DNA from 3 places in the Kitasatospora sp. NPDC032757 genome. Region 2 is predicted to be linked to each of the others. Evidence: riboswitches for the same ligand, from Rfam matches in the RefSeq annotation. Region 2 holds a riboswitch; each other region holds the start of a gene.
What was found. A riboswitch is a leader RNA that binds a small molecule or an ion and turns the genes downstream of it on or off. The one in region 2 is predicted to bind cobalamin.

Region 1 (3,264 bases), on a different contig from region 2:
TGGCCGGTGGCGGCCTTCGACCCGGTGCGCCGACTGCACGTCATCGCCGCCGTCACCCCCGGCGCCGACGTCCGCGAGACGGTGATCGACGCGCCGTTCGACCAGGTCTGGGCGGTCGCGGCGGACCTGGAGAACGGGCTGCCGCGCTGGCTGCCGGACCTCCGCTCCGTCCGCCTCACCGCGGGCCCGGCGGACGGCCGCGCCGAGGCCCTGGTGGTGGGCCACAGCCGGCTGCGGGCCCGTTTCGACGTCGAGCTGACGCCCGGCTGGTGCCTGATGCGCAGCCGCTTCCTGCTCGGCGGCATGGCCGCCCGCCCCGAGCCGGGCGGCACCCGGTTCGCCTTCCTCGGCGCCTTCCGTCTCCCCGCCGCCGGCCTGGTCACCCGCGCCCTGCGGCCCGCCACCGACCCGCTGGCCCGGCGCTCGCTCCGCCGCTTCGAGCGGCTGGTGCGGGAGGGGTGACCCCGGTCGCCCGGAACGGTTGATGCCGGCTCGGGAGCCCCCGCCGGCCGGACACGCCCGGAGCGGCCGGTGGCCTCGCCCGGGGTGGTTTCCGGGCGGGTCGGCAGACGGGCGGGTCGGCCGACAGGTGGGTCAGCCGGCTGCGGCGGTGGGCCCGTGCCGGTCGGTCGCGGAGCCGTCGGCGGTGTCGGGCGCGGGCTCGTGGTGCTCGGCGGCGGCGCATTCGTCCAGCAGGGGGCGCATGGCATCGTCCACGAGCCGGTAGCGCACCACGCGTCCGTCCCTGTCCCCGGTGACCACGCCGGCCGTGCGGAGCAGTCGCAGCGCCTGTGAGACGGCGGGGTCGCGCATGCCGGTGGCGACGGCGAGGTCGGTGACGGCGAGGGGACCGGCGCGGTGCAGGGCGAGCAGCAGGGAGAGCCGCCCCGGGTCGGCGAGCAGTGAGAACCGCTCGGCCCAGGACCGGACGTGCCCGGTGTCGCCGATGGCGGCGATGGCCTCGCAGACCCGGTGCCCGTCGATGGTGCGCTGACCCGCGCGGTCGGCCGGTACGAGATGCATGCGGACATTCTCGCAGGCCTCGGCCTGTGATCCTGGACACCTGCGCAGGTGCGCAGCCTTGCAAGGGTGATGCGGGGACCCCTACCGTGTAGCCCGCCGTGGTGCTCGGGAAGACCGGTGACGAACCCTCAGGGGTTCAAGTCCGGAGCGGCCCTCGCCACTGTGATCGGGGGAGTCGTCCGTACCCACGACGCCACTGGGCGCCTCGCGCGCCTGGGAAGGCGGGTACGGAAGCCCCGTCAGCCAGGAGACCGGCCACGGCATCTCACGAACGACTTTCCACGAGGTGCTGGAGCGTGATCCGCAGATGACCGTGCCCGAAACCGCCGCTGCTCCGGCGGCGCCGTCCGTCCTGCCCACTTTCCGCTGGAGGCGGGAGGACACCGTCCGCACGGCCGGGTTGATCGGTGTGATCCTGGCCATGCACGTGGTGGCGTTCGGGACGCTCATATTCTTGGTCGCCCCGGAGAAGTACGAGGTCGGCACCCAGGTCTTCGGGGTGGGCCTGGGCATCACCGCGTACACCCTCGGGATGCGGCACGCCTTCGACGCCGACCACATCGCGGTGATCGACAACACCACCCGCAAGCTGATGGCGGACGGCAAGCGCCCGGTCTCGGTGGGTTTCTGGTTCGCCCTCGGCCACTCCTCGATGGTGGTCATCATGGCCGCCCTGGTGGCGGGCGGCGCGCAGCTGGCCAACACGCTGATGGACGACGAGTCGGCCACCCACCAGTGGCTCGGTGTGGTCGGCACCTCCGCCTCCGGAGCCTTCCTCTACCTGATCGGCGCGCTCAACCTGGCCGCCCTGTTCGGCATCCTGAAGGTGTTCCGCTCGATGCGGGCCGGGCAGTTCGACGAGGCCGAGCTGGAGGAGCACCTCAACTCGCGCGGCTTCCTGGCCCGGGTGCTGAACCGGGCGACCCGCTCGATCACCCGGCCCGGCCAGATGTTCCCGGTCGGCATGGTGCTCGGCCTCGGCTTCGACACCGCGACCGAGGTGACCCTGATGGTGATGGCCGGCTCCGGCGCGGCCTCCGGGCTGCCCTGGTACGCGATCGTCTGCCTGCCGCTGCTGTTCGCGGCGGGGATGAGCCTGTTCGACACGCTGGACGGGACGTTCATGAACTTCGCGTACCAGTGGGCGTTCTCCAACCCGGTGCGCAAGGTGTACTACAACCTGACCATCACCGGGCTGTCGATCGCGGTGGCGTTCATCATCGGCACCATCGAGCTGGTCGGGGTCCTGCACGAGAAGCTGGACCTCACCGACCCGGTCAGCGGCTGGATCGCGGACATCTCGCTGGACAACGTCGGCTACGCGATCGTCGGGCTGTTCGTGGTGGTCTGGGCGGCGGCGATCGCCTACTGGCGGGTCGCGGGGGTCGAGCAGCGCTGGAGCCCCCAGGCGGTGACGCCGGGCGCGGAGCCGGCCGCCTCGGAGGCGGCTGCTCCGCAGGCCGCAGCGTCGGGCGCCGCAGCGTCGGAGGCCGCTGCGTCGGAGGCCGCTGCGTCGGAGGCCGCGAAGTAGCCCGTGAACCAGCCGGCGTCCGTCAGGCCGCCGCGAGCATCAGTGTCCCGGCCACGGCGAGCCCGGCGCCGACCACCTGGACGGGGCGCAGCCGCTCCTTCAGCACCCCGCGGGCCATCAGCGCGGTGACCACCGGGTAGAGCGAGGCCAGCACGGCGGCCACCGCGGCCGAGCCGCTGTGCGAGGCCATCGCGTACGTGCCGTTGGCGGCGACGTCGGCCACGCCGACCGCGGTGAGCGCGGGGAGCCTGTCCCGCAGGCCGGGCAGGAGCCGGTCACCGCGCCCGCCTTCGCTGCGGCCCCCGCCCTTGCTGCCGCGCAGGCTGAGCAGCAGCGCACCGCCGCCGACGGCGACGTTGCAGAGCCGCTGGACGCAGAGCACCAGCAGCAGCCCGCCGCCGGCGGAGGCGTGCGCGATCAGGGCCATCACCGCGCCGAAGCCGAAGGCGGCGGCGAGGGTGAGCGCCAGCACTCGCCGGGCGGCGGCCGCCCCGCCCCGCTCCGGGCCGCCGGCCAGCACGACGCCGACCACGGCGACCGCGATCCCGGCGGCCTGGCCGAGCCCGGGGCGCTCGCCCAACGCCAGACCGACGCCGACCGGTACCGCGACGCCTATGGTGGCCAGCGGCGAGACCACGCCCATCGGGCCGAGCGCGAGCGCCCGGTAGAAGGCGAGCATGGCGAACGGGCCGATCACCCCGGCGGCGACG
Region 2 (3,264 bases):
CCCGGCCGCCGCCCGCGCCCTGAGCGCCGGCTCCAGGCCGCGCTCGCGCAGCCAGGCCAGGTCGGCGACGGTGGCGCGGGTGCCGGGCAGCACGACCAGATCGGCGTCGGCCAGCTCCTCGGGCCGGGTGGCCCAGCGGACCAGGACGCCCGGCTCCTGGGCCAGCGCGTCCAGGTCGGTGAAGTTGGAGAGCCGGGGGAAGCGCACCACGGCCACCCGCAGCACGTCCGCGCCGAGCGGCCCGCGGCCGGCGGTCCGGTCGACCACGGTCGACAGGTCGAGCGAGTCCTCGGCGTCCAGCCAGAGGTCCGGCAGCATCGGCAGGGTGCCCAGCACCGGGCGGCCGGTCAGCTCGCGCAGCATCTCCAGGCCGGGCGCGAGCAGCCGCGCGTCGCCCCGGAACTTGTTGACGAACCAGCCGGCCACGTGCCGCTGGTCCTCGGCCGAGAGCAGCGCCAGCGTCCCGTACATCGCGGCGAACACGCCGCCGCGGTCGATGTCGCCGACCACCACGACCGGCAGCCCGGCGGCGGTGGCCAGGCCCATGTTGGCGATGTCGCGGTCCCGCAGGTTGATCTCGGCGGGCGAGCCGGCGCCCTCGCAGACCACCACGTCGTAGCGGCGGCGCAGGTCGGCCAGGCACTCCAGGGCGCGCTCCAGCAGGACGGGCTTGCGTTCGCGGTAGTCCAGCGCGCCGACCTCGGCGACCGGGCGGCCGAGCAGCACCACCTGGCTGCGGCCGTCCGCGCCCGGCTTGAGGAGCACCGGGTTCATCGCCGCCTCGGGCTCCACCATGGCCGCCTGGGCCTGCATCGCCTGGGCGCGGCCGATCTCGGCACCGTCGGCGGTGACGAAGGAGTTCAGCGACATGTTCTGCGCCTTGAACGGCGCCACCGCGACACCCTGCCGGGCCAGCCAGCGGCAGATGCCCGCGGTGACCACGCTCTTGCCCGCGTCCGAGGTCGTTCCGGCGACCAGAAGCGCGTTGCTCATGCGTTCCCCCTCCTTCTCGTGAAAGCCCGGATCACCAGGTGCCCGGCCACGGTCGTACCCAGTGCCAGCGCGCCCACCCGGCGGGAGAGCCGGCAGGCGCGCTCGATGTCGTCCACCGTCACCGGCCGCAGCTCCTCGCCCAGCACCGGCCGGTGCTCGATGCGCTCGCCGTAGCGCAGGGTGCCCCCGAGCCGGACGCCGACCGCTCCGGCGAAGGCCGACTCGGCCTGGCCCGCGTTGGGGCTCGGGTGCGCGGAGCCGTCCCGCCGCCAGACCCGCCAGGCGGTCCGGGGCTCGGGCGCGGCGGCCACCGTGAGCAGGGCGGTCAGCCGGGCGCCCGGCCAGCCCGCCACGTCGTCCAGCCGCGCCGAGGCCCAGCCGAACCGGGCGTGCCGCGGCGAACGGTGGCCGACCATCGCGTCCAGGGTGTTGACGGCCCGGAACGCCAGCAGCCCGGGCGTGCCCGCGACCGTGCCCCAGACCAGCGCGTTCACCACGGCGTCGGCGGTGTTCTCGGCGACCGACTCGACCACCGCGCGGGCGATCTGCTGTCCGTCCAGCGCACTCGGGTCGCGCCCGCACAGGTGCGGCAGCCGCGCGCGGGCCGCCGTCAGATCGCCCGCGGCCAGCGAGCGGCCGATGGTCCGGGCCTCACGGGTCAGCGAGGTGCCGCCGAGCACCGTCCAGGTCGCGGCGGCGGCCAGCGCGGCCCGGCCCAGCGGCCGGCGGCCGAGGACGCGCTCGGCGGCCACCGCGCCGGCGGCGACGGTGCCCACGCAGAGCGCGGTGTAGGCGGCGCCGGCGGCCCGGTGGTCGCGCCAGAGCCGCTTCTCCAGCCGGCCGGCCGCGCTGCCGAAGACGGCCACCGGGTGGCCGCGGCGCGGGTCGGCGAACCGGGCGTCGGCGAGATACCCCGCGACGGCGCCCAGCGCGAAGGCGGCGGCGCGGGTCAGCGGGCGCACGGCGGACAGCAGAGGGCTCGGAGGGGCGGGGCAGCCTGCATGGCGTGCGTGTCCTCACTCAGGGTCCGCGCCCTGGATTGACGTACCGGGGGCGAGAGTCTCCTGGCTTCCGGGTCGAACGCACTCCCGGGCCTTCCAGCGGCTTCTGACGGCCCGCCGTGGCATCGTCCGGACGTGCTCCCCGGTGACAGTGGCGGGACCGCGCCGGACTCTCACCGGCTTCCTCTGCATGCCTCCGTATTGGCTGAAGGATCCCATCACGGGGCCGAACCGCGAGTCAACCAAGGTCACGGAGGGTTTGGTCACACGGTCTCCGCGTTTCCCGCCCCGTTCCCGTCCCCGTCGCTACCTCCGATCGCCACCCCGCGCAGGGGCATGACAGCCTGTGCGTTCGTCCAGCGGCCTGTAGGCCCCTGCAGTCGCGCTTCGTGTGTTCGGCGGCTGGGGCGGTCCGACCGCCGACCCCTACCGTCGGGCCATGCGACGAAGACAGCCCCCCGCCGTGCCCCCGGTGCCCTTCTCGCCCGCGGCCGCCCGCGCGCATCGCGCCGGCCTCGGCCTGACCCCCGAGCGGGTGGCCGAGGGCATGGCCGCGCACGGGGTGCGGCTGCTGCCCGCCCATGTGCTCGGCTGGGAGAGCGGCGAGCTGCGCCCGACCGAGGAGGAGTTCATCGCGCTGGCCCGCGCCCTCTGGTGCCCGCCCGCCCAGCTGATGGGCGTCCGCCCGGCCGGGCTGAGGGACTTCCGGGTCGCCCGCGAGCTCAACCAGGAGAACGCGGCCCGCAGGATCGGCATGGCCCTGCACCACTACCGGCGGGCCGAGGCCACCGGCGTCTGGGGCGGTGACCAGGAGCAGACGTACGCACTCGCCCAGGTGCTCGGCCTGACCCTGCGCGAACTGGTCGCCGTGACGGGCCGTCGGGACGAGCTCGACCAGCGGCTGCGGCAGTGCGTGGACGGCCGCTGGCAGGCGCACGTCCGGGCGATCGGCCGGATCGTGCCGGTGCACGAGGGCGACCTCGCCGCCGTGCTGACGGCGCTGCAGAACGAGAACCAGGTCTCCTCCCACTGGGGCGCCGGCAGCTGGGGCTCCCCGGCTCCTGCGGCGCGGAGCGCGCAGCCGGAGCAGCCGCTCGACGAGCGGTTCTGGGAGCTGCTCGGGCGGCTGGAGACCGAGATCCCGGCCTGAGGGGCTCTCCCGCCCGCGCATGCGCACGCGGTCCCGCCCGCGCATGCGCACGCCGTCCCGGCACGGGCCCGGCATGACCCGGACGGCCGTGCCCGGTGGCCGGGCGCCGCCCCCGCGAGT
Region 3 (3,264 bases), on a different contig from region 2:
CGGCTCGGGGAAGCCGCCGGTGCGCATCGTGGCGACCTCCAGCACGTCCACCGGGCCGCGGTACTCGGCGAGGTCCGGTGTGCGGAAGGGGTCGTCGGCCCGGTAGAGGTCCAGGCTGGGCAGCTCGACCAGCCGGACCGAGCCGGGGCCCTCGACCTCGTCCAGTACGGGGTACGGCTGGGCGCCGATCACGTCCACGTGGTGGCCCAGCCTGGCCAGTTCACGGGAGAGGTGCCGTACGTAGACGCCCTGGCCGCCGCAGAACGGGTCGCCGCGGTACGACAGGAGGGCAATCCGCAGCGGTCGCGCGGTCATCCTCGGCCCCCATCTCTGCTACTAGGTGTGCTGCCGGTCGGTAAAGTAGATCAGGTTTCAGTGTGAGGTGGAGTTCGCCACTGACCATGTGAACAATGAGAGACCTCGAAGATACCGGCCCGTAGCTTCTCGTCAGGAGCCAGGGCTGGTGATTCACGCCACGCCGGATCACCCGCCCGACCTGCCGGACCAGCTCCGCCGGACCGGCCGGACGTACCTGCTCCGGAACCGTTCCGGACATGCTCCGGCACTTCAGGAGCACCCCGCCACTCTCGCGCACCGGGAGCACCCTTGCCGTCGCCCGCCGCACCACACCCTGCGCCACCCGCCGCGGCGCACCCCGCGCCGCGCTCCGCACCGACCCCCGCACCGCACCCCGACGGCCCGCCGCTGACCGCCCGGCAGGCCGAACGGCGGCGGCGGATCCTGCGCTCCGCGACCGCGCTGGCGGCCCGCGGCGGGTACGACGCGGTGCAGATGCGGGAGGTCGCGGAGGGCGGGCAGGTCGCGCTCGGCACCCTGTACCGGTACTTCCCGTCGAAGGTACATCTGCTGGTCGCGGTCATGCTGGAGCAGTTGCAGAGCCTCCAGGAGCACGTCCGGCGGCACCCTCCGGCCGAGCTCGAACCGGCCCCGCGGGTCGCCGAGACACTCACCCGCGCGTTCCACGCGCTCCAGCGCGAACCACTGCTGGCGGAGGCGATGGTCCGGGCGCTCTCCTTCGCGGACCGCTCGGTCAGCACCGAGGTGGACCTCGTGAGCACCGCCACCGGACAGCTGATCCTGGACGCGATCGGCCAGTCCGGTCCGCCCACCGAGAGCCAGCGTGCCGCCGTCCGGGTGATCGAGCACACCTGGCACTCGGCGCTGGTGTCCTGGCTCTCCGGCCGCTCCTCGATCGCCGAGGTCCGCGCCGACCTGCACACCGCCGCCCGGCTGCTCACCCTGCCGTGACGCCGGTCGGCCGCCGGCCGGCCGCCGCCCCACCGCTGCCGTGCGGCCGTTCGCCGGTGCTCGCCCCCGATCGGTGGCGGTGCCCGCCGCCCAAGTGGAACCTGTTCTCGCCCGGGCGGTTCGGCAGCCCCCGCGCGGCCGCTAAAGTCGAGCCGCAGGACAATTCCATCCCGCTTCTCCTCCGGGGAAAGCCGGTGCGAATCCGGCACTGACCCCGCAACCGTGAGCCCGGCGCTGGACGGCCGGGCGAGTCGGAATGCCCGGGGAGGGGCGAGCGGCCACACCGGGCACACCCGCGCCCGGCACCCGTCGAGGTCTACGGATCGGCCCACCCGGGCCACCACCGCTCACCGAAAGGCTCACCTCCACCATGCTCACCGCCGCCCGCCTGGGCGCCGCCGCCCTGACCGCCGCGCTGCTCACCGGCGCCGCCGCCGTGCCGGCCCTCGCCGACAGCCCCTCACCCAGCGCCGCGGCCGCCCCCGAGGGCCTGTACGGCAAGGGCGACCCGACGTTCGACGGGGTGTGGCGGCAGTCGCTCGCCCTCACCGCACTGGCGGGCGCCAAGGTGACGCCCGCCGACTCCGCCGTCTCCTGGCTCACCGGCCAGCAGTGCGCGGACGGCGGCTGGCAGTCCTTCCGTGCGGACACCACGGCCGCCTGCGCCGCCGCGACCGGGGACAGCAACGCGACCGCCGTCGCCGTCCAGGCGCTGGTCGCACTCGGCGGGCACCAGGACGCCGTCGACAAGGGCGTCCAGTGGCTCAAGGCCAACCAGAACGCGGACGGCAGCTGGGCCTACAACCCCGGCAGCCCCGGCGACGCCGACTCCACCGGCCTCGCCGTCAACGCCCTGCTCGCCGCCAAGGTGGACCCGGCCGGCGTCGCCAAGGCCGGCAAGAGCGCCTTCGACGGGCTCGCGCTCTTCCAGCTCGGCTGCGCCGCCCCCGCCGACCAGCGCGGCGCCTTCGCCTACCAGCCCAAGCCGGACGGTGCGCTCGAACCGAACGCCCTCGCCACCGGCCAGGCCTCGCTGGCCGCCGTCGGCGGGAAGCTGCCGGTCACCAACACCAACCGGACCGACGCCGCGCCCAAGGCGCTCACCTGCGCGGACGGCTCCACCGGCGCGGCCGGCTCGGCGCCGACGGCCGTGCCGCGCGCCGACTCCGGCGAGGCCGCGGGCGCCTACCTCACCGCTCAGCTCGCCGCCGGCGGGCAGCACCTCACCCTCACCACCCCCGGCGCCGCCCCGACCCCCGACTACACCGCCACCGCCTGGGCCGCGCTCGGCCTGATCCAGGGCGGCCACCCGCAGCAGGCCGCCGGCGCGGTGGACTGGCTGGCCAAGGAGGGCACCACCTGGACCAAGGGCGGCACCGACGCCTCCGCCACCGCCACCCTGCTGCTCGTCGCCCAGGCCGCCCAGCGGGACCCGGCCTCGTTCGGCGGCGACCTCGTCGCCCAGCTGACCGCCCTCGGCCCGGCGCCCAAGGCGACCGCCCCGGCCTCGGCCTCCGCCACGGCCTCCGCGCCGGCGAAGGGGAAGAAGGACGGCAGCGTCAGCCAGTGGTGGCCGATCGGCATCGGCCTGCTCATCGGCATCGGCGGCGGCGTGGTCCTGAGCATTCAGCGCAAGCGCGGCCCGAAGCCGTGACCAGCCCGACCACGCCGGCACCGGTGAGCCCGGCAGCAGCCGCCGCTGCACCGGGCCACCCGGCAGCAGCAGCCGCCCCGGCAGCAGCTGCTCCGGCAGGAGCCACCGCGGCACCCGCTGCCCCCGGCCGCTGCCGGCGGGTGGCGCCCGCTCTCGTCCGGTTCGTCGCCGGGGTGGTGGCCGGGGTGCTGATCCTGCTGGTGATCGGGGCCGCGCCGGCGCAGGCCGCCGGGTACCGGTACTGGTCGTTCTGGAAGTGGTCCGACGGCGGGTGGGCCTACCAGCAGCAGGGGCCCTCCGTGTACGTTCCGCCGGACGGTGGCGTGGACGGATGGCGCTTC

Region 1: linked by a shared signal. The riboswitch ahead of nicT (Nickel transporter NicT) and the one ahead of ACZ5WK_RS15765 (cobalamin biosynthesis protein) in region 2 are both predicted to bind cobalamin.
Region 3: linked by a shared signal. The riboswitch ahead of ACZ5WK_RS06065 (prenyltransferase/squalene oxidase repeat-containing protein) and the one ahead of ACZ5WK_RS15765 (cobalamin biosynthesis protein) in region 2 are both predicted to bind cobalamin.

Annotation. Positions count from the first base shown of each region.
Region 1 is NZ_JBVINN010000001.1:502,219-505,482, reverse strand. Features, by position in the region: gene ACZ5WK_RS02250 (SRPBCC family protein) at 1-462, shown strand, start outside; gene ACZ5WK_RS02245 (ArsR/SmtB family transcription factor) at 595-1,023, opposite strand; cobalamin riboswitch at 1,106-1,297, shown strand; gene nicT (Nickel transporter NicT) at 1,331-2,554, shown strand; gene ACZ5WK_RS02235 (EamA family transporter) at 2,577-3,264, opposite strand, start outside.
Region 2 is NZ_JBVINN010000011.1:78,056-81,319, forward strand. Features, by position in the region: gene ACZ5WK_RS15760 (cobyric acid synthase) at 1-993, opposite strand, end outside; gene ACZ5WK_RS15765 (cobalamin biosynthesis protein) at 990-1,955, opposite strand; cobalamin riboswitch at 2,032-2,229, opposite strand; gene ACZ5WK_RS15770 (helix-turn-helix domain-containing protein) at 2,434-3,144, shown strand.
Region 3 is NZ_JBVINN010000003.1:110,447-113,710, reverse strand. Features, by position in the region: gene ACZ5WK_RS06075 (glycosyltransferase family 4 protein) at 1-315, opposite strand, end outside; gene ACZ5WK_RS06070 (TetR family transcriptional regulator) at 607-1,269, shown strand; cobalamin riboswitch at 1,431-1,551, shown strand; gene ACZ5WK_RS06065 (prenyltransferase/squalene oxidase repeat-containing protein) at 1,640-2,923, shown strand; gene ACZ5WK_RS06060 (SCO2322 family protein) at 3,064-3,264, shown strand, end outside.